One region of the Streptosporangium sp. NPDC006930 genome, then DNA from elsewhere that is predicted to be linked to it. Evidence: riboswitches for the same ligand, from Rfam matches in the RefSeq annotation. Region 1 holds a riboswitch; each other region holds the start of a gene.

Region 1 (9,421 bases):
CAGAGCAGCCTGCTGCCCGTCGACCTCTCCCAGCCTCTGGGCCTGACGATCGCCTCCCGCTACCTGCCGGCCAGCGACCTGGTCGGGGTGGGCGGCGACTGGTACGACGTGATCCCGCTGCCCGGCTGCCGGGTCGCCCTCGTCGTCGGCGACGTGATGGGGCACGGCATCAGAGCGGCCGCCACCATGGGCCAGCTCCGCACGGCCGCGCGCACGCTGGCCAGCCTGGACCTGAGCCCGGCCGACGTGCTGTTCCGGCTCAACCTGATGAGCCAGGACCTGGACGCCAGCCAGATCGCCACGTGCGTGTACGCCACCTACGACCCTGTCACGCGGCGGTGCGCGATCGCCTGTGCGGGACACGTGCCGCCGATCCTGGTACAGCCCGGCGGCGAGACCGAACTGCTGGAGCTGCCGCCGGGGCTCCCCCTGGGCATCGGCAACGAGCCCGCCGAGATGCGGGAGTTCACGCTTCCCGGCGGGACCGTGCTCGCCTTCTACACCGACGGCCTGGTGGAGAGCCGCAACCGGGACATCGAGGAGGGCATCAACGCGTTGCGCGGCCTGCTCTCCGGTCCCGACCACGACCTGGAGGAGGTCTGCGACCTCACGATCAGGGCACAGCGGCCCGGACACGAGCGTGACGACATCGCCCTGCTGCTGGCCAGGGTGTCGGAGCTGACGGAGAAGGACTTCGCGGAGAAGTCACTGCCCTCCGACCCCCGCTCCGCCTCCCAGGCCCGCCGTTTCGTCCGGGCCACGCTCGACGACTGGGGACTGTCCTCGCTCAGTGACAACACCGAGCTCATGGTGAGCGAGCTGGTCGCCAACGCGGTCGAGCACGGCCGGGGCGAGGTCGAGCTGCGTCTGCTGCGCGGGCCCACGCTGGTCTGCGAGGTGTCCGACGGATCGGTGTCGGAGCCGGTCATGCGGGAGGCGTCCACCAGCAGCGACACCGGCCGCGGCCTGCACCTCATCAACTGGCTCGCCCACCGCTGGGGATCCCGTCTCACCCCGAAGGGCAAGATCGTCTGGATCGAGCAGAGGCTGCCCTAGGCGAGCCCTCAGCGGATCTCGTGGAGGGCGGTGGTGCCGCTGACCTCGTTGCCGACCGCCAGGAGCGGGCGGCGGGTGGGACTGTCGGAGGCGGGGATGAACAGCACGCCCTCGGGACCGACGTCCCCGGCGGTGCCGTCCTTGACCGAGCCGGTGAAGTCACGGGTGTTGACGTAGCCGGCCAGGCGCGGGGCGCGCGGGTCGCCCAGGTCGTAGGCGACGATCCCGCCGACCCGCTCCAGCCCGGCGAAGGCGTAGGTCCGGCCACGCACCTCACCGACCGTGATCCCCTCGGGCTCGGGGCCCTTGTTGTCGCTGCGGCTGTCGAAGGAGTCGTTCTCCTCGTTGTCGGCGTTGAAGGCGCCGGGCAGTTCCCCGGCGACGAGCCGCTCCAACTGGTCGCCGGAGTCCCAGACGAGCGCTCCCGAGGTGGACCTGACCGAAATCGAGCGGGCGCCGAACGCGTGCAGTTCGGTGTAGGCGCCGTTCGCGTCCCTGGGCGAGTCGGCGGCCACGTTCAGCCGGCCGAGCTCGGCGTCCTTCTTGAGGTTCTCCGCGTCGGGCAGCGCGAGGTTCAGCGACTTGACCCTGACCTCGTCGGCGTGGCAGCCCCACTCGCGCCCGTCGCCCTCGTTGGCGGTGACCAGGTAGGTCCGCCCACGGTCGCGGAAGTGCGCGATCGCGTCGGGCTGGTACACGCCCTTCACCGGCCGGGCTCTGATGTCGATCTTCCCGTCCTTGTCCGACGCGTCGAACCCGCTCTTCGACCAGTCCTTCAGCCCCAGCGGGACGACGTCGCGAACCACGACCCGGTTCAGGTCGACGATCGCGAGCGCGTTGTTCTCCTGAAGGGTCACATAAGCGGTGTCGCCGTCGACGGTGACGTACTCCGGCTCCAGATCCTGGGCCACGGTGGCGCCGGGGCCGGTGATCCGCACTCCCCTGGCCCGCAGCCGCTCGGCGTCGAAGTGATGCCCCCATGGCCGGATTCGGCGGTGACCGGAACCGCGGAAAGGGGCAGAAGGAGCAGGCCGGTGACCGCCGCGGTGGCTACCCGGGTGAAAGTCATGGTGCGCATGAGGTGAAGTTTCGCGAAATATCGTGACTTACTGCTGACGTCGATCTGACCGTGGAATGAAGCTCCCCGGTCAGGTGTGCACCCTACGGAATTCCTTGGGCACCTCGGGCATGCCGGTCATGTCCATTGACGCGATGACTACTGGCTGTTCAGGGGTTACGGTCAAGATGAGAGCCGGGAGGAAACCCGGGAGGGCATCGGGAGGGGCATGATGACCATCGACGTACCCGAGGCTTACCACCGCGCACTGGAGGACTTCGGCGCTCTTGTCCATCGGATCGGCCCCACGCAGTGGGAGAACCCGACCCCGTGCGTCGACTGGGACGTGCGTGCTCTCGTCAACCACGTGGTCGGCGAGAACCTGTGGGCCCCCGTGCTGCTGGCCGGGGGGACCTCCGCGGACGTCGGCGACGCCTTCGAGGGGGACCTGCTGGGCGACGATCCCATCAAGGCCTTCGACACCTCGGCCGTACCCGCCATCCAGGCGGCGACAGGCGTTCACGCCCCAGGCCGCCTCGTCCACCTGCCGTTCGGCGACGTGTCCGGCCGGGAGTACATCACCGAACTGTTCGCCGACGCGCTCATCCACACCTGGGACCTGGCCCGCGCCATCGGCGCCGACGAGCGTCTCGATCCCGAGTTGGTCGAGGCCTGCGCCACCTGGTTCAGCGACGCGGAGCCCGGCTACCGGCAGGCCGCGGCCACCGGGGAGCACCGGCAGCCTCCCTCAGACACCGACCCGCAGACCCTGCTGCTCGCCTCCTGGGGCCGCCGCGCCTGACCGCCGGAGCGCGTGCCGTCAGCCGGCCGCCGGCCGCCGGCCGTGGTTGGCCCTGCGCTTCTTGCGTGCCCTGGCCTTGCGTGCTCGTCTGCCCATGCCGACCACCCCTTCGCCGAGGTTCCTCCGGATCCGTACGGGACTCGATCTCACTCGCCCAGACCTTCACATTCCTCCTGGAACGCCCATGACACAAGGCCTGGACGGCGATCGGTCCGGCTCCGGTGGACCGTATTTCCCCGGCGTTTCCCCGGTCTTGACGTTCCCCACCCGTTGGACGGGACGCGTGACCGGGCTCCTCACCCGTCAGGCCGGACTCTAGGCTCCGTCACATGAGCGAGAAGCTGATGGCCCGCTGGCGATCCCTCGCCGGCGCGGGGGCCGACCCCCTCGGCCGCGAACTGATCACCCGGTACGACGAGCCGCACCGCAGGTATCACACGACCGCCCATCTGGAGGCGGTGCTCACCCATGTCGACGCCCTCGCCGACCACGCAGGGCACCCGGACCTCGTACGGATGGCGGCCTGGTTCCACGACGCCGTCTACGACCCGCGACGCGCGGACAACGAGGAGCGGAGCGCGAGGCTGGCCGAGCGCGCGCTGCCGGAGCTGGGGGTGCCCGCAGAGGATGTGGCGACGGTCGCCCGGCTGGTCAGGCTGACCGTCACGCACGCACCCGCGTCCGGCGACACGGACGGGGCCGTGCTGTCCGACGCGGACCTGGCGATCCTGGGCTCCTCCCCCGAGGTCTACGCCGCCTACGCGGCGGCCGTGCGCGAGGAGTACGGCTTCGTCCCCGACGACGCGTTCAGGGCGGGAAGGGCCGCCGTGCTGCGCTCGCTGCTCGATCTTCCGGTGATCTTCCATGTCGCCGACCTGGAGGGGGAGGCGAGGGCGAACATCACGGCGGAGCTTGATCGACTGTGAGCGGCCGACCATCACAATCCAACAACCTCCCCCACCTGGTCGTGGTATTTTGGTGGAATCTGGTGGATTAAGGGGAGTGAGTCAATGCTCGCCCAGCAGCGGCAGCAGGCGATCCTGGAAAGGGTGCGCGGCAGCGGCGGGGTCAGGGTCGCCGATCTCGTCCGGGAGCTCGGCGTGTCCGACATGACGATCCGGCGCGACCTTGAGGTGCTCTCCGAGCGCGGCCTGGTGGAGAAGGTCCACGGCGGCGCCACCGCCGCAGGGCCCGGCTCGACCGAAGAACCGGGCTTCGCCGCCAAGTCGGTGCGCCAGCAGGCGGAGAAGGAGACGATCGCCCGGCACGCCGCCCGGCTCGTCCGGCCGGCCACGGCCGTCGCGCTCTCCGCGGGCACCACGACCTGGACGCTCGCCCACCACCTCGTCGACGTGCCCGAGCTGACCGTGATCACCAACTCGATCCGGGTCGCCGACGTCTTCCACCGCTCCCTCAGGGCCGACCGCACGGTCGTGCTGACCGGCGGGGTCCGCACTCCCTCCGACGCCCTGGTCGGCCCGGTCGCGGTCTCGGCGATCCGCGGCCTCCACGTCGACACCCTCTTCCTCGGCGTGCACGGTATGAGCACCCGCGCCGGATTCACCACCCCCAACCTGCTCGAGGCCGAGACCAACCGCGAGCTGGTCGCCTCCGCGCACCGCCTGGTGGTGCTCGCCGACCACACCAAGTGGGGCACGGTCGGCATCAGCACGATCGCCGAGCTGGCCGAGGCCCACATCGTGGTCACCGACTCCGGCATGACCGAGGAGGCCCGCGAGGAGCTCGCCGCCTCGGTGGGCGAGATGATCATCACCGAACCCCAGCGGGAGAGCGAGATCGCCGGCCGATGAAGCGTACGATCACCCACCTGGCCGACGGCCGGGAGCTTTTCTACTTCGACCGGCGCGACGACGCCGACCGCACGGCACCCGACCGGCGCGACCTGCCGCCCCGCCCCGCCGCCTCCGAGCTGCGCTACGACCCGCTCACCGAGGAGTGGATCGCGGTGGCCGGGCACCGCCAGAGCCGCACCTTCCTGCCCCCCGCCAACGAGTGCCCGCTTTGCCCGTCGACCCCGGGCAATCTCACCGAGGTCCCCTCCTCCGACTACGAGGTGGTGGTCTTCGAGAACCGGTTCCCCTCGTTCTCCGCCCAGCCGGGCGACCACCGGCCGATCGGAGGGCTGAGCGAGGTCCGTCCGGGGGTCGGCAGGTGCGAGGTGGTCTGCTTCACCTCCGAGCACGACTCCGCGTTCTCGCGGCTCTCCCCCGAGCGGGTCGAACTGGTCATGGAGGCCTGGGTCGACCGTACGGCGGAGCTGTCGGCGACGCCCGGCGTGGAGCAGGTCTTCTGCTTCGAGAACCGGGGGGCGGAGATCGGCATCACCCTGGCCCACCCGCACGGCCAGATCTACGCGTACCCCTACGTGACCCCGCGCACCAGGCTCACCCTCGGGGCGGCCGAGCGCCACAGGGAGCGGACGGGCGGCAACCTGTTCGCCGACGTCCTGGCCGCGGAGCGTGAGGCCGAGATCCGGGTGGTGGGCTCGAACGAGCACTGGACGGCCTTCGTCCCCGCCGCGGCGCGCTGGCCCGTGGAGGTCCACCTCTACCCGCACCGCAGGGTCCCCGACCTGGTCGCGCTGGATGCCGGGGAACGCGCGGCGTTCGGCCCCCTCTACACCGACGTACTCCGCCGCCTCGACGGGATCTTCGGCGTGCCCATGCCGTACATCGCGGCCTGGCACCAGGCACCGGCCTCCACCGGCCGTGATCTGTCGTACGCGCACATGGAGCTGTTCAGCATCCGCCGCGCGCCGGACAAGCTGAAATACCTCGCCGGGTCGGAGTCGGCGATGGGCGCCTTCGTCAACGACGTGTCGCCCGAGGCGACAGCACATCTGCTGCGCTCTGTTGTCACGAACTGATTACCGCTTGGTCTCGTCTTGAGGTCGCATGACCTGCTGTTTACCACTACTATCCTTCCCACATCGGCTGTAAACGCTGATTTGCCTAATCCCGGGCACCTTGCCCGGGAGCCGGGGAACCACCGCACCTGGGGTGAAACCACTTCGGTGGAAGGGCTTCCTCCAGCCCGAACCCGTCAGCTAACCCGGTAGGCGTAAGGAGAGGAGAGTGCGTGGCGGCCCCGTCCCCCACGTTCCGTCGGCGTGCGTCTCTGGCCCTCTGCCTGAGCTCGATCGTCGTGTTCACCATCGGCGCCCCCACCGCCGGAAGCGCGGACCCCAAGCCCACCGAGGCCAAGCTCCGCGCCGAGCTGGCCAAGCTCGGCAAGCAGGTCGACAAGCTGATCGAGACCTACGCGGCCACCCGCGAGTCGCTCAAGATGGCGCAGAAGGCCGAGATCGTCGCCAAGCAGAACCTGGAAAAGGCCGAGAAGACCTACGTCGAGGCCAAGCGGGAGGTCGACTCCATCGTCCAGTTGCGCTACCAGAGCAGCGGCGGAGGGCTGCCCGCGCTGATGTTCTCCGGCGACATGGGCGCCGCCGCGGTGATGGAGCAGCTCACGGCCCAGCAGGCCGCCCACCTGGAGGGCTTCGTCAACAGCATCGAACGCAGGAAGAGGGCGGCCGAGACGGCCGCCAGGCTCACCGACGAGATCGGCGACGAGGCCAAGGAGGTGCAGGCGCAGCGCGAGAAGGCCGAGAAGCTGATCCGCGACATGAAGAACAAGCTCGACCGCCTCGCCCCCACCGGTTCCGGCCGTCGCGCCGACGGCAGCTGGGCGCCGCAGCTGCCCACCGGCCCCGACAACATCACCGACCGCACCCGGATCATGCGCAACGCCGTCATGAGGCGCTTCAACCTGCCGTACTCGGTCGGCTGCTACCGGGCCGTCAACGACGGCGGCGAGCATCCTCTGGGCCGTGCCTGCGACTTCATGATGAGCGCCGGTGGCGCGATGCCCACGGCCGCCAACCTCGCGCTCGGCGACGAGATCGCCGCCTGGGCCATCAAGAACAAGGCCAAACTCGGCGTGAAGTACGTGATCTGGCGCCAGCGCATCAACCACGGCTCCGGCTGGAGGTTCATGTCGAACCGAGGCGGCATCACGGCCAACCACTTCGACCATCCGCACATCTCGATGTACTGATCTTCGGGGCGGCGTCCGGTCTCGTGAGCGGCGGCTCACCCCTGGGCGCCCCCGTGGGCGAAGGCGGGCGCCGCACCCGTGGACGCGGGCTCGACGGCGTCCACGCCCGTGTGGAGGGGGGCGAGGTCGACGAATATGCGGTAGTCCGAGATCAGGCCGTCGTCGCGGGTGCGCCAGATCGATACGGCCACGACACTGACGTCCGTGCCGTCGAGCCGCCGGTAGGTCACCTCGGTCTCGGCGATGACGTCGGCGTCCACCTGCCAGTTCCGCACGATCCTGTGCCGCAGGCCTCCGATGGTGGAGAAGAACTCCCGCAACCCGGCGGCGATGGCCTCGCGTCCCGCCCTCGGCTCCGCGTTGCCGAACACCAACGTGGCGTCCTCGGCCAGCAACCGCACGAACTCGTCGGGGTCGAACGAGTCGACCGTCCGGAAAACGCGTCGCACCGCGTCGTCGCTCATGCCGATCCTTCCTCATACCGTCGGGATCACTGGTGGGGACGATACGGGGCGAGGGGCGGGGCACAACTATCGCCGGAGTAGGTGTCCCGTCGCCCGGAGGCGCGCCAAAGGTCTGCGGAACCGGGGCGCGGCGGCCGGGTCGGCGCACCGGGCCGGATCGCGGCGCGTCCAAACCTCCGAACTCCTCGTCGACGGCGCCGGCCCCTGGTTCACCGATGCGCGGCCTTCAGGCCGACCTCCCCCAGACATTCCAGTACGGCGTCGACGGACATCAGGAAGGGGTCGGACTGCAGAATTCGCGTGTGCGTCGTGCTCATCTCCTGGCCCGGCAGGATTCCCAGCTCCCGGTCGAGCAGCACGAGGGTCTCCTGGAACACCTCCAGCGCCTCCCCTTGGCGACCGGTCCGGTAGAGGGCGAGCATCAGCAGGGTGCGGAACCGTTCGTGGAACGGGAAACGCATGATCAGGCTGCGCAGCTCGGGTATGGTCTCGAAGTGGTTCCCGAGGCCGATGTCCGCGCCGATGCGAAGCTCCAGGAGTGAGGTTCGCAGTTCCTCCAGCCGGCTGACCTCGTGGTCCGCGACGGCGCTCTCCGCCAGGTCCGCGTACGGTCTACCGCGCCACATGTCGAGCGCCTCCGCCGAACAGCGCGCCAGATCCTTTATGTCGGAGGAGAGCATGGCGTTCAGCGCCTGCTTGGCGAGCGCCTCGAACCTGTGGACATCGAGTTCGTCGGGATGCGTGACCAGCGCATAGCCCTCACCCCGCTGCTGGATCCGGTCGTGGCCGAGAACATGCCGGAGGCGGAACACGTAGACCTGCATCGCCTTCCGCGGATTCTTGGGCTGTTCGGTCCACAAGATGTCCGACAGGATCCCGACGGGCACCGACTGCCCCGCTCTGCTGAGCAGTATGCTCAACAACTTTCGTGGTTTCTGGGCCGGCATCGGCACCTCGACGCCGTTCACGGTAACCGCCAGATCCCCGAGAACGCGGAACTGTACCTCGCCCTCCGGGAGGGTGTTAGGCGACATGTGTTTTCCTTCGCGGGTGGGAAAGGGACGTCAGCCTCTTCATGGGAATGTCGTCTTCTCCGCCGTGCATGCCGTTACGGAACGACGGTCGCGCACGGATCGGGAACGTGAGGTGTCGGTCGATGACAGGCGCGTACGACGTCTCGACGAAGCGCCGCCTCGATCAGGGCGGAACTGTGCCGCCGCGCTCGGAACGGGTGGCCTGTGGCTCGGCCGGAAACGTGGATCGCGGACCTCGCCGGCCTCGCACCCGATGGGAACACCCGGAAAGGGTGCCCAAAAGGGGGTGGTGAACCGCCTTCGCCTCATGGACGACGGGACGGGACCCGCTGCGAACCCCCTGACAGCGCGTACGATCCCGGGGAAACCATCGCGGGCGCGCTCCGGCGCGACAACCGCGGCTCAGGCCACACCACTCCGGCGAGCGCGGCCGCTTCAGCCGAGGGCCGGATCCCGCCCCGTGCTCCCGGTCAAGGCCCGTACGAGCGGGATGTGACCGGCCTTCGCCCGGCGACTCTCCCGCCTGATCCCGCGCGGCCGCCCTGTGACGTGCCCTTCCTCGACGCGCGGCGACATGAACGCGGACCGCTCGCACCGGCGGCGCCCCAAGCCGCCCATGTGCCTGTCCGCGGTGATTTCAACTTGCCTGAGAACACGAAAACGCACAGCCATCCGGTAGCCCCCATACCTCTTGTCTGCTTCCGGCCATTATACGTAAATGCTGGACACAGTTGTGGCTTTTACCTCAAGCTGAAAAGTTGTCATAAGCGGATATATCTCGCACGAGTTACGGACATGACGTTATGTCTTCATAAGGTCATGTCGTTACCGGCATTCCCGGCGGACAGCGCGCTGTCCCCCCGAGCCCCGGCTCGGCGAACCGCGCGGTGAAGTCACGCGGGCGCCCGCGGCTAGCCGTTCTCCGGAGCGGCCT
Region 2 (9,421 bases), on a different contig from region 1:
CGATCGTCGGCCATGTCAATCTCCTTCGCGGTTCGATGATTCGCCGCGCGCTCTTCGGCTTCTGGAAACAAAAATGACCCCTCACGGACGTGAGAGGTCTGCGCGCCGGCGGTGTCCCTTTTCAGCCGGCGCGCCTGCCGATAATGAGCAGACCGTAGAACATGATGCTTCGGAGTCTGCCACACGCCGACGCCATCTGACACATTGATCTCAGGATCCGAGACCTACGGCGTGCCCGCACGGCACCGGACACGACCTGGAATCACCCCCGTCGCCGTCCGGCACGGGCGAGAATGGGCCCCATGAAGGCGACTTACCTCGACCCCACCGTGGGGCAGTATCTGCTCGCGCACACCAGCCAGCCCGACGACGTCCTCGACGCCCTCGCCGTCGAGACCCGCGAGCTGACCGGCGACAACGCGTCCATGCAGATCTCCCCCGACCAGGGGCGTTTCCTTACCATGATCGCCCAGCTCTGCGGCGCCAGGAACGCGGTGGAGGTGGGCACCTTCACCGGCTACTCCTCCATCTGCCTCGCCAGGGGGCTCGCCCCCGGCGGCGGGCTCACCTGCTTCGACGTGAGCGAGGAGTGGACGGCGATCGCCCGGAGTTACTGGGAGAAGGCGCAGGTCGCCGACCGCATCGAGCTGAGGATCGGGCCCGCGGCCGAGCGGCTGCGCGAGCTTCCAGAACACCCGGCCGTCGACCTGGCGTTCATCGACGCCGACAAGGTCAACTATCCCGTCTACTACGAGATCCTCATGTCGCGTCTGGCCCCCGGCGGGGTGATCCTCGTCGACAACACCCTGTGGAGCGGGCACGTCGCCGATCCCACCAGGGACGACGAGACCGTGCGACACATCCGCGAGTTCAACGACATGGTGAGCGCCGACGAGCGAGTCACCTCGATCATGCTTCCCATCGCCGACGGCCTCACCATGATTCGAAAGCACTGACGAAAACTTTCCCCAATCGTGGGCAGAAGAAAACCCTTCCGATTACTGTAAGCGATGTGACAAACACGTTGCGCCCACCCGCGCGGAGGGAAGGATGAGCTCATGGCCAAGACCCTGGAACGCCGCGAGGCGAAGCTCGTGTCCACCAACCATCAGGAGCTCGAAGCGCACTACCAGAGGACCTGCGACCAGTGGCCCGACCGTAAGGTCGAAATCATCAACGGCCGGATCGTGGTGAGGGAGTTGCCCACACTCAACCACGCCAAGAGCATCCTGCAGTTGTTGATCCAGCTCATTCCGTTCGCCACCGAACAGGGCTGGCACCCCGTATACGACGTCAAGCTCTTCCTGGGCGTCCAGAAAGATCGTTATCGGCCCGATCTCCTTGTCGTGCCGAAGTTTCCCCGCATGTGGGACGAGGAGAACGTCTATGCGGAGGAGACGCTGCTCGTCGTGGAGGTGGTCTCCCCCAGCAGTCGGAGCGACGACCACGTCACCAAACCAGAAAACTGCGCGATCGCGGGGGTTCCGCTCTATCTGGTGATCGACGCCACCCAGAATCTCGCCCGGCTCCTCAGCCATCCCGGGGAGAGGGGCTACCAGCAGCAACACCAGGTGACCCTTGGAGAGCCCCTCGAGCTCCCCGCTCCCTGGAACCTCACGATCGACACCGGCAAGCTGACCGAAGGGTAGGCCCGCTCGGTGGGAGACCCGGCCGGGTGGGAGGCCGGGGCTCCTGCCGAGCGAGGTCCCCGGACGCCTCGACCGGGCCCCTCCTGCACGGGATCGGCCCTGTACTCCGCACGCGACCTCGATCAACCTGAAGCGATCACTCGTCGCACCGGATCGGACACGACCGCTGACCGGCGACGACGCGACGCGTGCGGAAAACGGGGGCAACGGATCGTGTGGACCCAGCCGCACGCTCCGTCGCCCTCGACGTCGATGGAAGGTGGTCAGCAGATCTTGTGGACCCAGCTGTGCGGGTCGGGACGGGTCCCGTACTGGATCCCCACGAGCTCCTCGCGGATCTTCGAGGTGACCGGCCCCTGGGTGCCGTCGCCGATCGTCCAGGCGCGGTCGGCGCCCTTGACCGAGCCGACCGGGGTGACGACCGCGGCGGTGCCGCAGGCGAAGACCTCGGTGAGCTCGCCCGTCTCGCAGCCCTGCTGCCACTCCTCGACCGACAGTCGCCCCTCCTCGGCCTGGAGGCCGAGGTCGGAGGCGAGGGAGAGGATCGAGTCACGGGTGATGCCGGGCAGGAGCGTGCCGGTGAGTGCCGGGGTGAGCAGGCGGTCTCCGTAGACGAAGAACAGGTTCATCCCGCCCATCTCCTCGACGTAGCGGTGCTCGCCCGCGTCCAGCCAGACCACCTGGTCACAGCCCTGCTCGACGGCCTGGCGCTGGGCGACGAAGGCCGCCGCGTAGTTGCCGCCGCACTTGGCGAAACCGGTGCCGCCGGGGGCCGCGCGGGTGTACTCGGTGGAGAGCCAGACCGTCACGGCCTGCCCGCCCCCGAAGTAGGCCGCCGCCGGAGAGGCGATGACCATGTACTTGTAGCTCCTGGACGGGTAGTTGACACCGAGCGCCGGCTGCGTGGCGATCATGAAGGGGCGCAGATAGAGGCTGTGCCCCGGCGTGGTCGGGACCCACTCGCGGTCGGTCTGGACGAGCAGCTCCAGCGACTCGACGAACGTCTCCTCGGGCAGCTCGGGCATGGCCATCCGCAGCGCGGAGCTGTTGAAGCGGGCGGCGTTCGCCTCCGGCCGGAAGGTCACGATCGCGCCGTTCTCCTGGCGGTAGGCCTTGAGTCCTTCGAAAAGCTCCTGCGCGTAGTGGAAGACCGACGTCGCGGGGTCGAGACTGAGCGGGCCGTACGGCATGAGCCTGGCGTCGTGCCAGCCCTCCCCCTCGGTGTAGTCGATCGAGATCATGTGGTCGGTGAAGACCTGACCGAACCCGGGGCTCGCCATTACCTGCTCGCGCTCTGCCGCGGTGCGAGCGTGGTCGGAGAGCTGCACGTCGAAGCTGAGCTTCTGAGCGGTGGTCATCGCACGGATCCTTCTCTTGAGGTCTGGCTTACCCTTGGGTCCATTCTGCGTCGGACCGGGTAACGGGAAACTACTCCATCTATGCCGAAAACCGGCAGTGCTGGAGAAACAAAAAACGCGCCTGGCGGCTCAGGTGAGCCGCCAGGCGCGTCGGGGTCGAGGGAGGCGGCTTCCTCAGCCGGCTACTCGGGCGGTGATGTCGTCGCCGATCTCGCGGGTGGTCCGGCCGGCCCGTCCGGCAGCCCGGTCGACCAGGTCGTCGGCGACGGCCTGCTCGACCCTGGCGGCCTCGGCGGCCATGCCGAGGTGGTCGAGGAGCATGGCGACCGACAGGATCGTGGCGGTCGGGTCGGCCTTGCCCTGGCCCGCGATGTCGGGGGCGCTGCCGTGAACCGGCTCGAACATGCTCGGCGCGGTGCGGTCGGGGTTGACGTTGCCGCTCGCCGCCAGGCCGATGCCACCGGCGATCGCCGCGCCGATGTCAGTGAGGATGTCGCCGAAGAGGTTGTCGGTGACGATCACGTCGAAGCGCTCCGGCTGGCTGACGAAGAACATCGAGGCCGCGTCGACGTGGCAGTAGTCGGTCTGGACCTCGGGATATTCCAGGCCGACGCGGTCGAAGGTGCGGGCCCAGAGGTCGCCGGCATAGGTGAGCACATTGGTCTTGTGGACCAGCGTCAGCTTCCTGCGGGGGCGGCCGAGCGCCTTGTCGAAGGCGTAACGCACGACGCGCTCGACGCCGTAGGCGGTGTTCAGCGACTCCTGGGTGGCGATCTCGTGCGGCGTGCCCCTACGCATCACGCCACCCGCTCCGGCGTACGGGCCCTCGGTGCCCTCGCGGACGACGATCATGTCGATGTCCTCGGGGCCGGACCTGCCCAGCGGCGTCTCGACGCCGGGGAAGAGCTTGACCGGGCGCAGGTTCACGTAGTGGTCGAGCTGGAAGCGGAGCTTGAGCAGCAGGTCGCGCTCCAGGATGCCCGGGGGCACGCTGGGGTCGCCGACCGCGCCGAGCAGGATCGCGTCGTATCCGCGCAGTTCGTCGAGGACCGGGTCCGGCAGGGTCTCGCCGGTTTCGTGGTAGCGCTTGGCACCGAGGTCGTAGGTGGTGGTCTCCACCTTCGTGCCGACCGCTTCGAGGACCTTCAGCCCTTCGGCGACGACCTCGACTCCGATCCCGTCCCCGGGGATGACCGCCAGGCGAATGTTACGCGAATCCATGCAGGCACCTTACCGGCCCGTCTCGGTGATCGAACACCGGTCTCACTCTGCGGACGTGTCCACATGGCGAGCTCTCTGATCGTTTTATCCTTTTTTGCTATGCATTGACCGTTTCGGGAGGTTTCGTTATTGTCCTCCCATTCACATCACTGCCTAATCCGTACGGGCCACCCCCTGACCGAGCCCACACGGAGCCGGGGAACCACTTTTTTACGGGATCTACCGCATCCCGAGAACGCCGCTCCTCCCCCGGAGCGCGTTCCCGGTCGTCATCAGGTGGATCCCTTGGGGCGAATCAGCGCGTTCTCGCGCCGTAGGGCGACCTCCACGCCCGAGCCCGACAGCTCACCCGGCCGGCCTTATGGAAGGAATCATCCTGTCCGGCACAGTTCTCCCCCGCATCCTGTCCATCTCCGCCTCCCTGATCCTCACCGGCGCCGCGGTGTGCGCGACCTCGACCGCCGCCCTGGCCGCCTCCCCGCCCCCCGCCCCCGGGCCCGCGGCGCTCAAAACCCCCACGCTGAAGGAAACGCTGAAGGCCATGGCTGTCAGGCCCGCCTGGCAGAAGGCCGTGAAGTGGGCCATGTCCAAGCGCGGAACGCCCTACGTCTGGGGCGGCACCGGCAACGGCGGCTTCGACTGCTCCGGCCTGATGCTCCGCGCCTACGGCGCCGCCGGGATCAAGCTCCCCCGCGTCACCAACGACCAGTACGCCGCCTTCTCCAAGAAGATCGCCTGGAAGAATCTCAGGCCCGGTGACCTGGTCTTCTTCAGCGGCCTCGGCCATGTCGGCATGATCACAAAGCCCGGCTACATGGTTCACGCCCCGCGGAGCGGCGACGTCGTCAAGGAGGAGAAGCTCAGCTCCTGGCGCCGCGCCGCCTTCTCCGGCGCGGTCCGCCCCGACCCGCAGGGGGTCCAGCTGGCCAAGCGGGTCGAGCTCGCGACCGAAATCGTGCCCGGCGGATGAGACACGCCGGAGGATCGCCGCCGGGAGGCCGTGGAGACCCCGGTGACGGCGAGAACGGGCTCAGCGGGTGGGGGCACCACCGTTGTCCCTGCGGTCCAGAGCGGTCTGGAGCGCGTCGATGGCCTCGTCCTCTGTCTCCTCGGGACGGTTCCAGGGATACATGTCGTACATGGCGAATCTCGTCTCGGTCGCACGCGAGCAAGGAAGGTGGTCAAGTCTCCGGTCGGGACTCCGACCAGGCCTGATGTCGAGGGCCCGGATCACGGACCGGTGACGGGGGCTTGGAGCCGGCAAGCGCCACGACACCGCGGCGAGTCGCCGGCCTGCCCCTGTCAGGCCTCGCCGCGGCAGGTAAGAATTACGAGAACCTGGCGCATTTGATTCCAGGTTACCTGCTCACGGAAACACCGTCTCGTCCGGCGTACACACTTCTCACATACTGAGACGAGGTGTGGCCGCCGCCCCGGTCATCGGGGCGGCGGCCACACCGGTGGACCACCGTCGCGTTTCCCGCACGCGCTCCCCGATCGGTCCGGGGTGATCGCATGTCGTCCTGGATCAAACCGCGACGACGCGGCACGCGCGGGAAACGGGGCTAGTCGGCCAGGTCGGCCGAGCGACCGCTGTCGGCGCCGATCTCCGCGCTGATCTGGTCGATCACCTCGGCCGGGATCGCGGTGTCGACGGTGAGGGCGATCAGCGCCTTGCCGCCCTTGGCGTCACGGGCCACCTGCATCGAGGCGATGTTGATCGAGTGGTCGCCGAGAATGCGGCCGACCACGCCCACGATGCCGGGACGGTCGGTGTAGGTGAAGAACGAGAGGTGGTCGGTCGGCTCGATCTCCATCTGGTAGCCGTTGACCTCGACGATCTTCGTGATCTGCCTCGGCCCGGACAGGGTGCCGGAGACCGAGACCGTGCGGCCGTCGGCGAGAACGCCGCGGACCGTCACGACGTTGCGCCAGTCGGGGCTCTCGGAGCTGGTAACCAGCTCGACCGACACGCCCCGGTCCTTGGCCAGCAGCGGGGCGTTGACGTAGGTGACCGAGTCCTCGACCACGTCGGTGAAGACGCCCTTGAGCGCTGCCAGCTCCAGCACGCGGACGTCGTGGGAGGCGATCTCGCCGCGTACCTCGACGTCGAGCTTGGTGGCGACCTCGCCCGCGAGTGCGGTGAACACCCGGCCGAGCTTCTCGGCGAGCGGCAGACCCGGCTTGACGTCCTCGGCGACGGCACCGCCCTGGACGTTGACCGCGTCCGGCACGAACTCCCCGGCGAGGGCGAGCTTCACGCTGCGCGCGACCTGGGTGCCCGCCTTCTCCTGGGCCTCGTGGGTGGAGGCGCCCAGGTGCGGGGTGACGACGACCTGGTCGAGCTCGAAGAGCGGGCTGTCGGTAACCGGCTCCTTGGGGAACACGTCGATGCCGGCGCCGGCGACGCGGCCCTCCTTGATCGCGGAGTAGAGGGCGTTCTCGTCGATGATGCCGCCCCGGGCGACGTTGATGAGGCGCACGTTCGGCTTGACCGCGTGGAGCTCCCTGTCGCCGATGAGACCGATGGTCTCCTTGGACTTGGGCAGGTGCACCGTGATGAAGTCGGCCTCGCTCAGAGCCTCCTCGAGCGAGACCAGCCGGACGCCCATCTGCGCGGCGCGGGCCGGCTGCAGGTAGGGGTCGTAGGCGATCAGCTCGACACCGAACGGCTGGAGGCGCTGCGCGACCAGCTGGCCGATCTTGCCGAGGCCGAGGATCGCGACGACCTTCTCGTCGAGCTCCACCCCGGTGTACTTCGAGCGCTTCCACTCGCCGCCCTTGAGCGCGGAGTGCGCCTGGGCGACGTTACGGGCGGAGGCGAGGATGAGGGCGACGGTGTGCTCGGCGGCGCTGGTGATGTTGGAGGTGGGCGCGTTGACGACCATGACACCGGCCTTGGTGGCGGCCTCCACATCGACGTTGTCCAGGCCGACGCCCGCGCGGGCGACGACGCGGAGCCTGGGAGCGTTGGCGATCGCCTCGGCGTCGACCTGCGTGGCGCTGCGCACGATGAGCGCGTCCACGTCGGCGAGGGCGGGCAGGAACTGGGCGCGGTCGGCGCCGTCGGTGTGGCGGACTTCGAAGTCCGCGCCCAGAACCGCGAGACCAGCCTCGGAAAGTTCCTCAGCGACCAGTACTACGGGCTTGTTCACAGGCTGGATCCTTACTAGACGGTGAGGGGTGCACGGACCTCACGTAGTCTATCGGCGCTTGTGAACGCGTTCACGAGTGTCCCGCGATCCGAGACGCCTCGCGCCGACGGAGAACCCCTCGGAAAGGCTCCGGCGACTCGTGGGACGTGAGGGGACCTCGCGACCCACGAGGCGATTACCCGTCCTTGACAGATCTCATGCACCAAAACTCAAGTTGGTATTGATCCCAAGAAAACTTCGCGATTACCCTGATAAGCCGTGGTCCACTACCTATCGTTCCTCATATGAGCATCGGGAACCCCGCTCTCGGCAACGTGCTCGCGCAGCACGGCGACCCGCACCGGCTGCTTGCGGCGCTGGCCGAATGGGGACTCCTGGTTGCCGTGCGACCCGACCGATCCGTCGTGCTCGGCACGACCCAGGCCGGTGATCGTGTCCTGCTCGGATACACCTCGGCGGACACCTACGCGCGGCACCGCGGCAGCCACTCGCTGTCGGCGTGCGACGCCGACACCATCCTCGACATCCAGCGCGTCACCGGCGTGCGGGAGATCGTGATCGACGCGGCGGGTCCGGCGGCCGCGGCCGTGCCGATCGAGGACCTCCAGCGATACCTGCTCTCGACGCGCAGCGGCCCCACGCCCGCGCTGTCGAGCGCGGCGCCGACGGCGTACGCGACCGGGGCGATGGCCACGGTCTCGCGTCCCGCGCCCGCGCGCCCGCAGAGAACGCCGGTGCCGGCGGCGCCCTCCCAGCCGTGGATCCCGGCGCCTCGGCCCCACCTGTCGGGCCCGATGCAGATGGTGGACCCGGGATACCGCCGGTGCGACCACCCGATCCTGCCCGCGCTGCGTGCCGCGATCTCGCACCTGCTCGTCGACTACCCGCTCGTCCACCACGTGTGGATCTCCGAGGCCGGCACCTCCTCGGGCGCCCCGGGGATCATGCTGCACGTGAAGGTCCACATGTCGGCGGCCGAGGACGTGGTCAGGGACATCCACCGCGGGGTGCGCGCCAGGCTGCCCCAGCTCGCCGCGAGCGAGGCGCCGATCCTGATGGCCAGGGTCGCCGACGCGCGCAGCGAGCAGCGGATGGTCGAGCTGGGCGCCCACGTGGTCTGCGCCGACGTCACCGACTGACCGGTCACCACGGCGCGTCCCACGGTGGTGACGTGCTGGAAAGGCGGTCCCGGAGAACGGCCGCGGACGAGGTGGCGCGAGAAGGCGCCTCCTCGTCCGCCACGAGACGTCACGGCCGCTAGCCCGGTTTTCCGCATGTGCCGCATCATTGCGGGTCAGAAGCCGTATCCGATCCGACGGGGCCGGGGCATCTCCGGTTCGGACGGCGGCACGTGGGGCTAGCCGGTTCTGCGGGTCAGGGTCACCTTCGGCCGGGTGAACGCCCCCGCCACCAGGGCGGCCAGCACCGGCAGGCCGACCACCACGGCCGCGAGGAGGAGCCAGGGGATCTCGACCGTCGGCGACATCGGTGAGAAGGACGAGAGCTCGCCGGACCGGATGAGGACGGTCCCGGGTGCCCCAACCGTGAGGGGCCAGGTGGCGGCGATCCCCGTCACACAACCGGCCACCGTGCCGACCAGGACACCGAGCCCGGCGATGAATCCGGCCTGCCCGGCGACGACCAGCCGGTGCGTGCCCGGCGGCGCCCCGACCGCGGCCATCGTCGCGAGGTCGGGCCGCATGTCGGCCGCGGCGAGCCCGGTGGCGACGAAAGTGCCACCGAGCACCAGGACGAGCGCCGCCCCCAGGAGCAGCACCAGCCAGGAGGTGTTGTCGTCCTGGAATCCGCTCGTGACCTCGACGTAGAACTCGGCTTTGGGGACCGCCGTCACAAGATCCCACTCCAGCGTCGCCACCTGCTTGGCGGTGAGCCTGTGCGCAGCCGGGTCGATGTACAGGACGCGCGGTTCGGCTCTCAGCCCGGCGTTCTCCGCGACGGAGAGCGGCAGCACCGCCACACCGTACCCGGGGTCGGCGGGACGGGCCAGGACGGCGGGAACCGCGATCTCAACAGGATC
Region 3 (9,421 bases), on a different contig from region 1:
TGCGCGAGCAGGAGGTGGTGGGCGGCGTACACGGCCTTTTCCGGCTCACGCCGGCCGGGGGCGTGCTCTCCCGAGGCGTACCCGAGGTACGCCGAGCACCAGGGCTCGTTGACCGTGCTCCAGTTGCGGACCCGGTCGCTCAGCGCGTCGTGCACGGCCACCGCGTAGTCGGCGAAGCGCTTCGACGTGTCCCGTGCGGGCCAGCCGCCCGCGTCTTCCAGGGGCTGGGGCAGGTCCCAGTGGTAGAGCGTCACCCACGGGTCGACGCCCCGGGAGAGGAGTTCGTCGACCAGGCGGCTGTAGAAGTCGATGCCCGCGGGGTTGACGGCCCCGCGCCCCTCGGGCTGGATCCGGGGCCAGGAGACGGAGAACCGATACGCGCTGAGGCCGAGTTCGGCCATCATCCGCACGTCGTCCCGGTAGCGGTTGTAATGGTCGATGGCGATGTCGGCGTGCTCGCCGTTCACCACCTTTCCCGGCTGCTTGACGAAGGTGTCCCAGATGGAGCGGCCTCGGCCGCCCTCCGAGACAGCGCCCTCGATCTGGTAGGCGGAGGTGGCCGCACCCCAGACGAAGTTCGTCGGAAACATTAGATCCGGGCTCTTGATCCGCGTCTCTTGCGTGGTCACGCCTTGACCGCACCTTCCATGAGTCCGCCGACGATCTGGCGGCCGAACGCGATGAAAACGATGAACAGCGGCAGGACCGATGCCGCGGTGCCGGTGAACAGCATCACGTAGTCGGTTCCGTGGGCCTGGTTGAGCGCCGCGATCGAGGTCTGGACCACCGGGTTGTCCGGGTTCAGCACGATCAACGGCCACATGAACTCGTTCCAGGTCTGCATGAAGACCAGGAGCGTGAGCACCGCCATACCCGGCCGGAGCGCCGGGAGGATGACGTTGAGATAGATGCGCATGGTGGAGGCGCCGTCGACACGGGCCGCCTCGACCAGTTCGTCCGGCACCGCCTGGGTGGCGTACTGGGTCATCATGAAGACCCCGAAGCCGTTGACCAGGAAGGGCAGGATCACCGCCTTCAGCTGACCGGTCCAGCCGAGCGTGACCATGAGCTCGTACAGCGGCACGACGCCCATCTGCTGGAGCGGGACCATCATCGTCACCAGGATCAGGCCCAGCAGGATCTTGCTGCCCTTGAAGCGCAGTTTCGCGAAGGCGAAGCCGGCGAGGGTGGAGATCAGCACGACCGAGACCGTCACGGTGACCGAGACGATGGCCGAGTTGATCAGGCCGGTCATGAAGTAGGCGTCCTCGGTGGACAGCAGTCGCGCGATGTTCTCACCGAGGTGGCCGCCGGGGAACAGCGGCGGGGGTACGTCGATGGCCTCCTCGTTGGTCCGGGTGGCCATGATGAACATGTAGTAGATGGGGAACGCCGACAGCACGAGGGCGAAGGCCAGGACGACCTTCGTCATCGGGCCCGCGTCCCAGATGCGGTTTCGCGCGGCCGACTGGCCCGAGGGGCGTCGGGAGTGCTGCGCGGGGGGCCGCCGGAGCTGGGTGGCCGTCACTTGGAACCCCCGATACGGCGGGTGAAGGAGTAGTTGATGAGTGTCCCGATGAGGATCAGTGCGAACAGCAGCCACGAGGCCGCGGCGGCGTAGCCGAAGTCGAAGTCGCGGAACGCCTCCTTGACGATGAACATCGCCACGGTCTGGTACTGGCCGGTGGCGCCGCCGCTCATCGTCGGGTTGCCGTCGAACATGACCGGCTCGGTGAACAGCGTCAGGCCGCCGATGGTGGAGATGAAGACGACGAAGATGATCGTCGGACGGAGCATCGGGATGGTGATCTGCCAGAACTGCCGCCTGGGCGTGGCACCGTCGATGGCGGCGGCCTCGTAGAGGTCCTTGGGGATGGTCTGCATGGCGGCGAGCAGGATGATCGAGTTGTAGCCGGTCCAGCGCCAGTCGATCATCGTGGAGATCGCGATCCACGCGGACCACTTCTCGTTCTGCCAGTTGATCGCGTCGACCCCGAAGAAGCTCAGGAACCAGTTGATCATGCCGTAGTCGCGCCCGTAGAGCTGGGTGAAGACGACGGCGACGGCGACGACGGAGGTGATCAGCGGCAGCAGTACGCCGAGGCGGAAGAAGAGCCGTCCTCGGATGCGCTTGTTGAGCGCGTTGGCCAGCAGGAGGGCCAGGACGAGCTGCGGGATCGTCGACATGACGAACATGCCGAGGGTGTTGATCACCGCGTTCCAGAAGGCCTCGTCGGTGATCAGCTCGATGTAGTTGTCGAGGCCGACGAGGGTCTTGTCTCCGGCGAGCTCCCAGTCGTGCAGGGAGACCCAGAGGGTGTAGCCGAGGGGGAAGACGCCGAAGATCGCGAAAAGCAGGAAGTACGGGGATACGAGGAAGTAGGGGGTCGCCCGGAGGTCGAAGCGGGACCACCCACCGCCCTGCTTCGGTCCGCGGCGCCCGCCGGACCGGCGAGGGCTGGGCCGTGGCGGCGCGGCCGGGGAGTCGACGTGCAGTGTCATCGGTCAGAGCCTTTCAGCGGGGGCAGGCGACCGGCCCGGCTGCGGGATCGCCGCAGCCGGGCCGATGCGGGTCGGTACGGGGATCAGCCCGCTGCCTTGACGCCGGCCTCAAGGAACTTGGTCCAGGCCTGGTCGTAGGGGACCGAGCCCTGGTCCATGCCCTCAAGCACCTTCTCCACCGCGGTCTTGACCTGGGCGTGCTTCTCGCCGAGGAACACGGGCAGCAGGTCCTTGACCGAGGCGCCGAAGATCTGACCGGTCGGCGCGTCGTTGAAGAACGGGTTCTTCAGGTCGGCGACCGCCGGGTCCTGCTGGGCGGGGATGGAGCTCGGGAAGGCCGCGGCCTCCTGGAAGGCCATGACGTGGCCCTCCTTGCCGGTGAGGTAGTTCAGGACCTCGGCGGCCTCCTTGGGGTGCTTGCTCTGCTTGGGAATCGCGAGGTAGGAGCCACCCCAGTTGCCCGCGCCGCCGGGCACGGACGCGACGTCCCACTTGCCCTTGTTGTCGTCACCGGCCGCACCGGAGACCACGCCGAGCATCCAGGCCGGGCAGCCCATGGTCGCGAAGGCGCCCTTCTTGATCGCGGCGTTCCACGGCGGGGTGAACGAGGCCAGCTTGGCGGTCAGGCCCGCCTCGCTGAAGTCCTTCACCGTGTCGAAGGAGGTCTTGATGGCCGGGTTGCTCTCGATGATGAGCTGGTTGCTCTTGTCGAAGTAGGCGACGTTGCCGTTCTTCGGCGCCTCCTGCGACAGGATCACGTTGTAGAGCGTGTTCGGGCCGTCGAGGAACTTGGGGTCGGTCTTGCCGGGGTTGGCGGCCTTGAACTTCTCGCCGATCGCCTTGAAGGCGTTCCAGTCCGGCCAGAGCTTGCCGACCTCCTCGCGGTCGGTGGGCAGGCCCGCCTTCTCGAACAGGTCCTTGCGGTAGCACATGGTCATGCCACCGATGTCGGTGCCCAGCGCGAAGAGCTTGTTGTCGGCGTTGATGCCGTTGTCCCACTTCGCTGCGGGGAAGTCGGCCTTACGGCTGTCCAGCCCGTACTCGGCAAGGTCGGTGAAGAACTGCGGGCGGGCCTTCATGAGACCCATCGCGCCCTCGTCCAGGGCGATGATGTCGGCCGCGCCACTGTTGGCCTGCAGGCGCTGGAGCAGCTGCGGAAGATAGACGTCCTCGAAACGGTCGGTCAGGTTCTGGTACTTGACCTGGATGTTCGGGTTCGCCGCGTTCCACGTCTCCACGGCCTTGTCGTAGCCGAAGTTCTCACCGCCGCCGAAGGTGTGCACGGTGATGGTTACCGGCTCGGCCGGGGCGGAGGAACCGCCCTCCGCGGCGGGTGCCGCCGGCTCGCTGGAGCTGCATGACGTGATGGCCAGGGCGGTGGCCGCCATGACCGCGACGGCGGCGAGCTTGCCGTGTCGCTTGTTGTTCAACATTCCGGACCCCTCTCAGGTGGTCGCCCGAATTTCATTGGGAGGCGACATCGCGGACCGGTCCCCGACAAACGCGGTCGTCGCGACGAGATCGTTCCTCAATGTGCTTTTGGGAGCGCTCCCACGAAGAGTGGACGATAGGCAACCAGGACGTCAATATGCCGAAACTCAACCGTTACATCCGGTCGCTTTAGGTGGGACTTTTGGTATGAAAAATGTACATACCTCCCACAAGGGTGATTGGGAGCGCTCCCACCTCACGGGCATACCAGTTGGGGCATTTCGTGGTCGCGCGGGGCTCGCGGGAAGAGCGGAGGGGGCAAGATGGAACGCCGTCAGGGGCACCGCTCGTTCGAGCGGTGCCCCTGGAAGCGTGAGGGCCGCACGCGTTCACCGGCGAGGGGGCCGGGCGGCGGCCAGGGGTCGGCTGGGAGTCAGTCCGAGTAGACCGGGTAGCCGTAACCGACGATCTGGGAGACGGGCCTGACACGCTCCTCGACGACACCGTTGCCGGTGTTACCCTCGATCGTGGTGATCGTGCCGTTCCCGTTGTCCTTCTTCACGAAACCGACGTGGTCGATGCCCTCGATGCTCTTGCCGCCGGCCCAGTCGAAGTAGACGACGGCGCCGGGGGTGGGGGTGGTGCCCCAGTGTCCGTTGTTCTTGAACCACTTGGCGTGGGTGACGGTGTAGGCGTCCCAGCCCATCGTGGGGCGGATGCCGGCCGTCTCGCCGACCCAGGAGACGAACATCGCGCACCAGGGGGCGTTGGCGTACTCGTACACGCTCTTGCCGCCGTCGCGGGCCATGGTCTCCATGGCGCGGGGGCTCGACATGTACCAGGAGTGGAACTTGGTTCCGCCGCCCCGGGAGTTCTCGCGGACGCCGATCTGCTTGGAGGCGATGTCAAGGACCTGGGCGGCCGAGACCTTGGGGAGGCCTTCGGCCACGACCTGCAGGGGGGTCTTCGCGGCACTGGTGCCCTGCGCGCGGGTGTCGGCGGGCGGTGCGTTCACGACACTGTGACTGTCGGCCAGGGCCGCGCCGGTGGTGCCGGTCGCCAGAACGGCGCAGGCGCCCAGGATGGCGCAGGCGGCGCGGGGGGTGGAGGTGAGGCGATGCTTGGTCATGTGGGGGTTCGGCTCCTTGCTTCGCTTCCATACCGCCTACCGGGTTAGCTGACGGGTTCGGGCTGGGAAGTGCCCTACGACGCATGAGTGCGTTGATTCACCCCAGGAACGTGGTTCCCCGGTTCCGCAGACTTCGCGGATTCGGCGGCCGTGCTCACCGATGGCGGAGGGTTCCGCCGGGTGGAGCACGGTCGGGCAATGTGACGGCAATGCACAGACCTGTATAGACCTAGACAATTGCCATGAACAGGACGAACGTACGACAACAGGGCAGACGATTACAAGTAGGACACATTGCTCTGACTTGGTAATACGTCCCAAATGAGGGGGTACAGCAGGGGGCCGCCGGGCGGGGGAAAGGAAGTCGATCATGTCCCTCCGACGTCGGGCGCGTCTTCCCGCGGGGATGGGGAGGGTGTCCGGGATCCCCCGTGTTCACGGCGATTCGGGCTTACCGGGCCCGCCCGCGAAGCGTCGGCCGGGGCGTGCTATCGCGCGAGGAGGAAGGCCTCCATCGAAGATCTTGTGCTCGCCATATTTTCGAACAAATATTCGATAGTAAAAAGTATGCGGACGGTAGGGGTTCTCCCATGAAAGGGCCGGAGAGCGCACGCGGGATCCGTCGGCTCGCGACCATGCCCGGAGGTCCTCCCAACCTCCAGAGGGCTGCGGTTCGAGTTCGGGGCCGACGCCTCCCCGCCCGACGACCTGGTCGACGGACATCCGGTCGTATCCGACCTCGGACGGCGGCCACGGAAAGGCGGAGGCCGGAAAGATCATCTGCAGTCGCGCGTGGTCGGCTGTTCATCCGCAGTTCCCTGCTCCTTAAGGCCACCGGGTTAGGTTGTGCCAGTCGTGAACGGGTCATCGCCCGGCGTGGAGGACGGTCGAGACCACGCGCGGGAGCAGGATTCGGCCATCGCCTGGGTGGAATCCCCGCTGCAGATGCTCTGCGCGGTGGAGGCCCACCACGCCGGGCTGCTCGGCGTACGCAGCCATCTCGTCCCCCGGGCGAAACTCCGCCCGCTGGCCGTGACAGGCCGCGAACTCGGCCGCCTCACCCTGCCGAGAGGGCTTGAGCTCACCCCGGCACGCCCGGACATGCCCCGGCCTCGCCGGGGTGAGACCTGGGCGGTGGGTGACGCCTTCTCCGGCAAGGTCCAGTTCCGCTGGCTCACCGCGTCCCCCGGCCGGATCGTGATCGTCGACGACGGGCTCGCCACCATCAGGCTCCTGGAACTGCTCACCGGCAGAGCGGGAACGCCCCTGCTGAGGGCGAGGGGGAAGGCGGGAGGGCTCAGGACCGTCCTCGCCACGGCGGCCGGGCTCAGGCTGCGCGCCGCCGCCCGTGCGGGGCGGTTGTCGATCTTCACCGCGCTGCCGGTGCCCTCCGACCTGGCGAAGGCCGTACGTGCCAGGGGAGTCGAGCTGGTCACCCACGACTTCGCCTGGCTGCGATCCCAGCCGCTGCGAAGGCCCCGTCCCGCCGAGCGCACCGTCGTCCTCGGCACCTCGCTGGTCCGCAACGGCCTGATCCACCGCGAACGCTACTTCGGCTGGCTGGCCGGGCTCGGATCGGCCGAGCCGGTGGCCTACTTCCCGCACCGCCGCGAGGACCCCGGCGACCTGGCCCGGGTCGGGGAACAGCCGGGAATCACCGTCTACGACGGCGGGATCCCCGCCGAGATGACCCTGCGCGGCCTGGCCGCCGAGCAGCGGGTGCTGAGCCTGCCGTCCACCGCGGTCACCTCCCTGCGGGTCCTGCTCTCGGCCCGGGGAGTCGCCGTGGAGACGGTGGACGTTCCCGACGAGTGGTGGACGGCCGAGGCGGCGCCGTCACTGCGCTCCCACCTGTCGAGGTTCGCCCATCACGACACGGGCGTCACCGGGTCATGACCCGACGGCCGAGGCCGGGCGGGCTCGCCGCTCGCGCTACGCACACCGTGCCCGCACACGAAACCGGGGGATTCCCCGTCGGAGGTTCTCTTTGAAGGTCCTGGCCGTGGCCGACTCCGACTCCTACCTGAAGTGGGCGGCCTGCCTGCTGCGGGACCTGCCCGCGGGCTGTGAGTCGGAACTGGCGGTCGTCCGCACCCCCATCACTCCGTCGCCGGCGCAGATCCACGCCGCCGTGGCCGGTTCGGCGGCAGACCCGCCGGTGCTGTCGGCCCGCGCGCTGCGCCGGGCCGCCGAGCGATTCAGGCCCGACGTGGTGCTCGTCGCCTGTACGGGACCCGTGGTGGACGTGCTGACCGCAGACGTGCTGACCGGGCTGCGGTTCCGGCCGGTGTTCGTCTCGGGGCTGCCGGGCATCTCCGTCCCCGCCACCGAGAAGGCGTGGCTGTTTCGCAGTGGATGCGACCTGTTAGTGCTGCACAGCGGCCGGGAGATCGAGGAGTTCTCCGAGATCGGCGTCAGGCTGGGCGGGGGCGGCCAGATCGGGCTGGCCAGGTTGCCGTTCCTGCGCGGTGACGCGGAGATCGCCGCCACCGGGCCGCGCGACCGGGTGGTGTTCGCCACCCAGGCCAAGGTGCCCAAACGCAGGGAGGAGCGCGAACGCGTCCTGCTCGCCCTGGCCGAGCTGGCCGGAAGGCGGCCCGACCTGGACGTCGTCGTCAAGCTCCGGGCCCTGGACACCGAGCGTCAGACCCACAACGAGCGCTACCACTACCAGCGCCTGTGGCAGTCGCTCGCCGAGGAGGGCCGGGTGCGTGCCGGGGCCGTGCGCTTCGCGGTGGGACCCATGCACGAGCACCTGGCCCACGCGGCCGGCTTCGTCACCGTCAGTTCGACCGCCGCGCTGGAGGCGATCGCCCAGAAGGTACCGCTCCTGGTGCTGTCGGACTTCGGGGTCGGCGCCGAGATGATCAACCTGGTCTTCGAGGACAGCGGCCTGCTCGGCACCCTCGACGACCTCTCCGCCGGGCGCTTCCTGCACCCGGACGACGCCTGGTGCAAGGTCAACTACTTCCACCCCGGTGGCGAGAGCGACTGGGTGTCGCGGATGGTCTCCCTGGTCGGAAGGGCCCGCTCCGGGCGCCTCGTCCCGGCGAAGTCCCTGCTCGAAGGTCCCGAGTACGCCGCCGCCCGCCGCCGCGCCCGCATGCGCGTGGAGGTGCCGCCGAACATGCTGCGCGTCGGCTACCGCGCCAAGCGCCGGATGCGCCGCTATCTCAAGGGGTTCGGCCGGATCTAGAGCGCCGGTCGAACAAGGACCGGGTGATGTCCGGCCATCGGGTAAAACCACAGGTCGCAACGGATCGGCCTGGCCGCATCCGATGTCGATCAACGCTCTGCGCGGTTACCCGACCGGCTCTCTAGGGGAGCGCCTTCGACAGGCGGTCGCGGAGCCTGCCCAGCGGGCTCCGCTCCCTGGGGGCGGCGGCAGGGGGAGCGGTGATCAGATCCAGGGAGCCGAGGCGCCGGCGTTTGAAGTAGCGGGCGGGGCCGTGCGCCTCCAGGTAGGCGGCGGCGCTCTCGCGCAGCCCCGGATACACCTCGGCCCGCATGCAGTAGCCGACCGCGCTCACCAGGGCGGGAAGATCCACCGGCGGCGGTTCCTCCAGCGAGCCGTCCGCCGACAGGCGCGGCAGCAGGGCGTCGGCGATGGTGGCCGGGATCCGGTTGCTGTTCTCGTACGGGGTGAGACGATCCAGGACCGATTCGACGCCCGACGTCGCCACCGGGAGCCCGAAGTACCGGCTCGCGGTGATCAGGGCGGTGGAGAAGCAGCCGACCACGAGCTCGGGCCTCAGCGCGGCGAAGCACGACTCGGCGGGTACGGTCTCCGCCACCACGTCGAGCTCGACGCCCAGCTCGGCGGCCGTCTCGCGCAGTCGCTGGGCGTGCCTGCGCCCGGCGGCCGGGTGGGGCTTGAACAGCACGCTGCGAAACCCCCGGGCGACGAGGCCGCCCAGCATGTCGGCGTGCAGTCGCGCCTCCTCCTCGGGGGTGAGGATGCCGAGGGCGGACAGGTACTGCCCGAGAATCATCGCCCGCCCCGAACGCGCGTCCCCGGCCTCCCCGCCGACCTTCCCGATCACGTCGAGGAAGGCCCGGCCGGGAAGGGACTCGGCGGGAACCCCGTACTCCGACAGCAGCAACGGCGTGAGGCCGGGTACCAGGTCGAGGTGGAGCAGGCGCGTGATCCGCCCGGAGATCTCCAACGGCAGCGGGTCGCGGGTCGGGCCGTAGCTCATCAGGCCGTCGGAGTAGACCGTGATCGGACAGTCCCTGACCAGCCCTCCCAGGGTCCTGGCCGGGGGGACCGCGACGGACTCCAGGATCAGCTCGGCGGGACCGTCATCCAGGGACAGACGCGAGGCGACCATGCGGCTCAGCATCGGCACCTCGATGACG

Evidence for each region. Region 1 has a riboswitch for cyclic di-AMP ahead of ABZ664_RS25565 (hypothetical protein). Riboswitches for the same ligand answer to the same signal wherever they lie in the genome.
Region 2: linked by a shared signal. The riboswitch ahead of ABZ664_RS13370 (C40 family peptidase) and the one ahead of ABZ664_RS25565 (hypothetical protein) in region 1 are both predicted to bind cyclic di-AMP.
Region 3: linked by a shared signal. The riboswitch ahead of ABZ664_RS09775 (CHAP domain-containing protein) and the one ahead of ABZ664_RS25565 (hypothetical protein) in region 1 are both predicted to bind cyclic di-AMP.

The regions. Positions count from the first base shown of each region.
Region 1 covers NZ_JBEYID010000015.1:188,129-197,549, reverse strand. Annotated here, with positions in the region: gene ABZ664_RS25600 (SpoIIE family protein phosphatase) at 1-1,056, shown strand, start outside; gene ABZ664_RS25595 (choice-of-anchor I family protein) at 1,065-2,045, opposite strand; gene ABZ664_RS25590 (TIGR03086 family metal-binding protein) at 2,343-2,915, shown strand; gene ABZ664_RS25585 (hypothetical protein) at 2,934-3,065, opposite strand; gene ABZ664_RS25580 (metal-dependent phosphohydrolase) at 3,245-3,841, shown strand; gene ABZ664_RS25575 (DeoR/GlpR family DNA-binding transcription regulator) at 3,926-4,726, shown strand; gene galT (galactose-1-phosphate uridylyltransferase) at 4,723-5,802, shown strand; cyclic di-AMP (ydaO/yuaA leader) riboswitch at 5,875-6,011, shown strand; gene ABZ664_RS25565 (hypothetical protein) at 6,015-6,989, shown strand; gene ABZ664_RS25560 (nuclear transport factor 2 family protein) at 7,025-7,453, opposite strand; gene ABZ664_RS25555 (AfsR/SARP family transcriptional regulator) at 7,663-8,487, opposite strand; gene ABZ664_RS25550 (aldo/keto reductase family protein) at 9,399-9,421, opposite strand, start outside.
Region 2 covers NZ_JBEYID010000006.1:211,824-221,244, reverse strand. Annotated here, with positions in the region: gene cimA (citramalate synthase) at 1-14, opposite strand, end outside; gene ABZ664_RS13390 (O-methyltransferase) at 303-956, shown strand; gene ABZ664_RS13385 (Uma2 family endonuclease) at 1,059-1,649, shown strand; gene ABZ664_RS13380 (branched-chain amino acid aminotransferase) at 1,913-3,007, opposite strand; gene ABZ664_RS13375 (3-isopropylmalate dehydrogenase) at 3,182-4,228, opposite strand; cyclic di-AMP (ydaO/yuaA leader) riboswitch at 4,369-4,602, shown strand; gene ABZ664_RS13370 (C40 family peptidase) at 4,590-5,198, shown strand; gene serA (phosphoglycerate dehydrogenase) at 5,794-7,383, opposite strand; gene ABZ664_RS13360 (hypothetical protein) at 7,668-8,522, shown strand; gene ABZ664_RS13355 (FtsX-like permease family protein) at 8,741-9,421, opposite strand, start outside.
Region 3 covers NZ_JBEYID010000004.1:244,596-254,016, forward strand. Annotated here, with positions in the region: gene ABZ664_RS09755 (GH1 family beta-glucosidase) at 1-590, opposite strand, end outside; gene ABZ664_RS09760 (carbohydrate ABC transporter permease) at 626-1,432, opposite strand; gene ABZ664_RS09765 (sugar ABC transporter permease) at 1,525-2,502, opposite strand; gene ABZ664_RS09770 (extracellular solute-binding protein) at 2,586-3,935, opposite strand; gene ABZ664_RS09775 (CHAP domain-containing protein) at 4,367-5,062, opposite strand; cyclic di-AMP (ydaO/yuaA leader) riboswitch at 5,081-5,219, opposite strand; gene ABZ664_RS09780 (hypothetical protein) at 5,918-6,958, shown strand; gene ABZ664_RS09785 (DUF6716 putative glycosyltransferase) at 7,050-8,258, shown strand; gene ABZ664_RS09790 (polysialyltransferase family glycosyltransferase) at 8,380-9,421, opposite strand, start outside.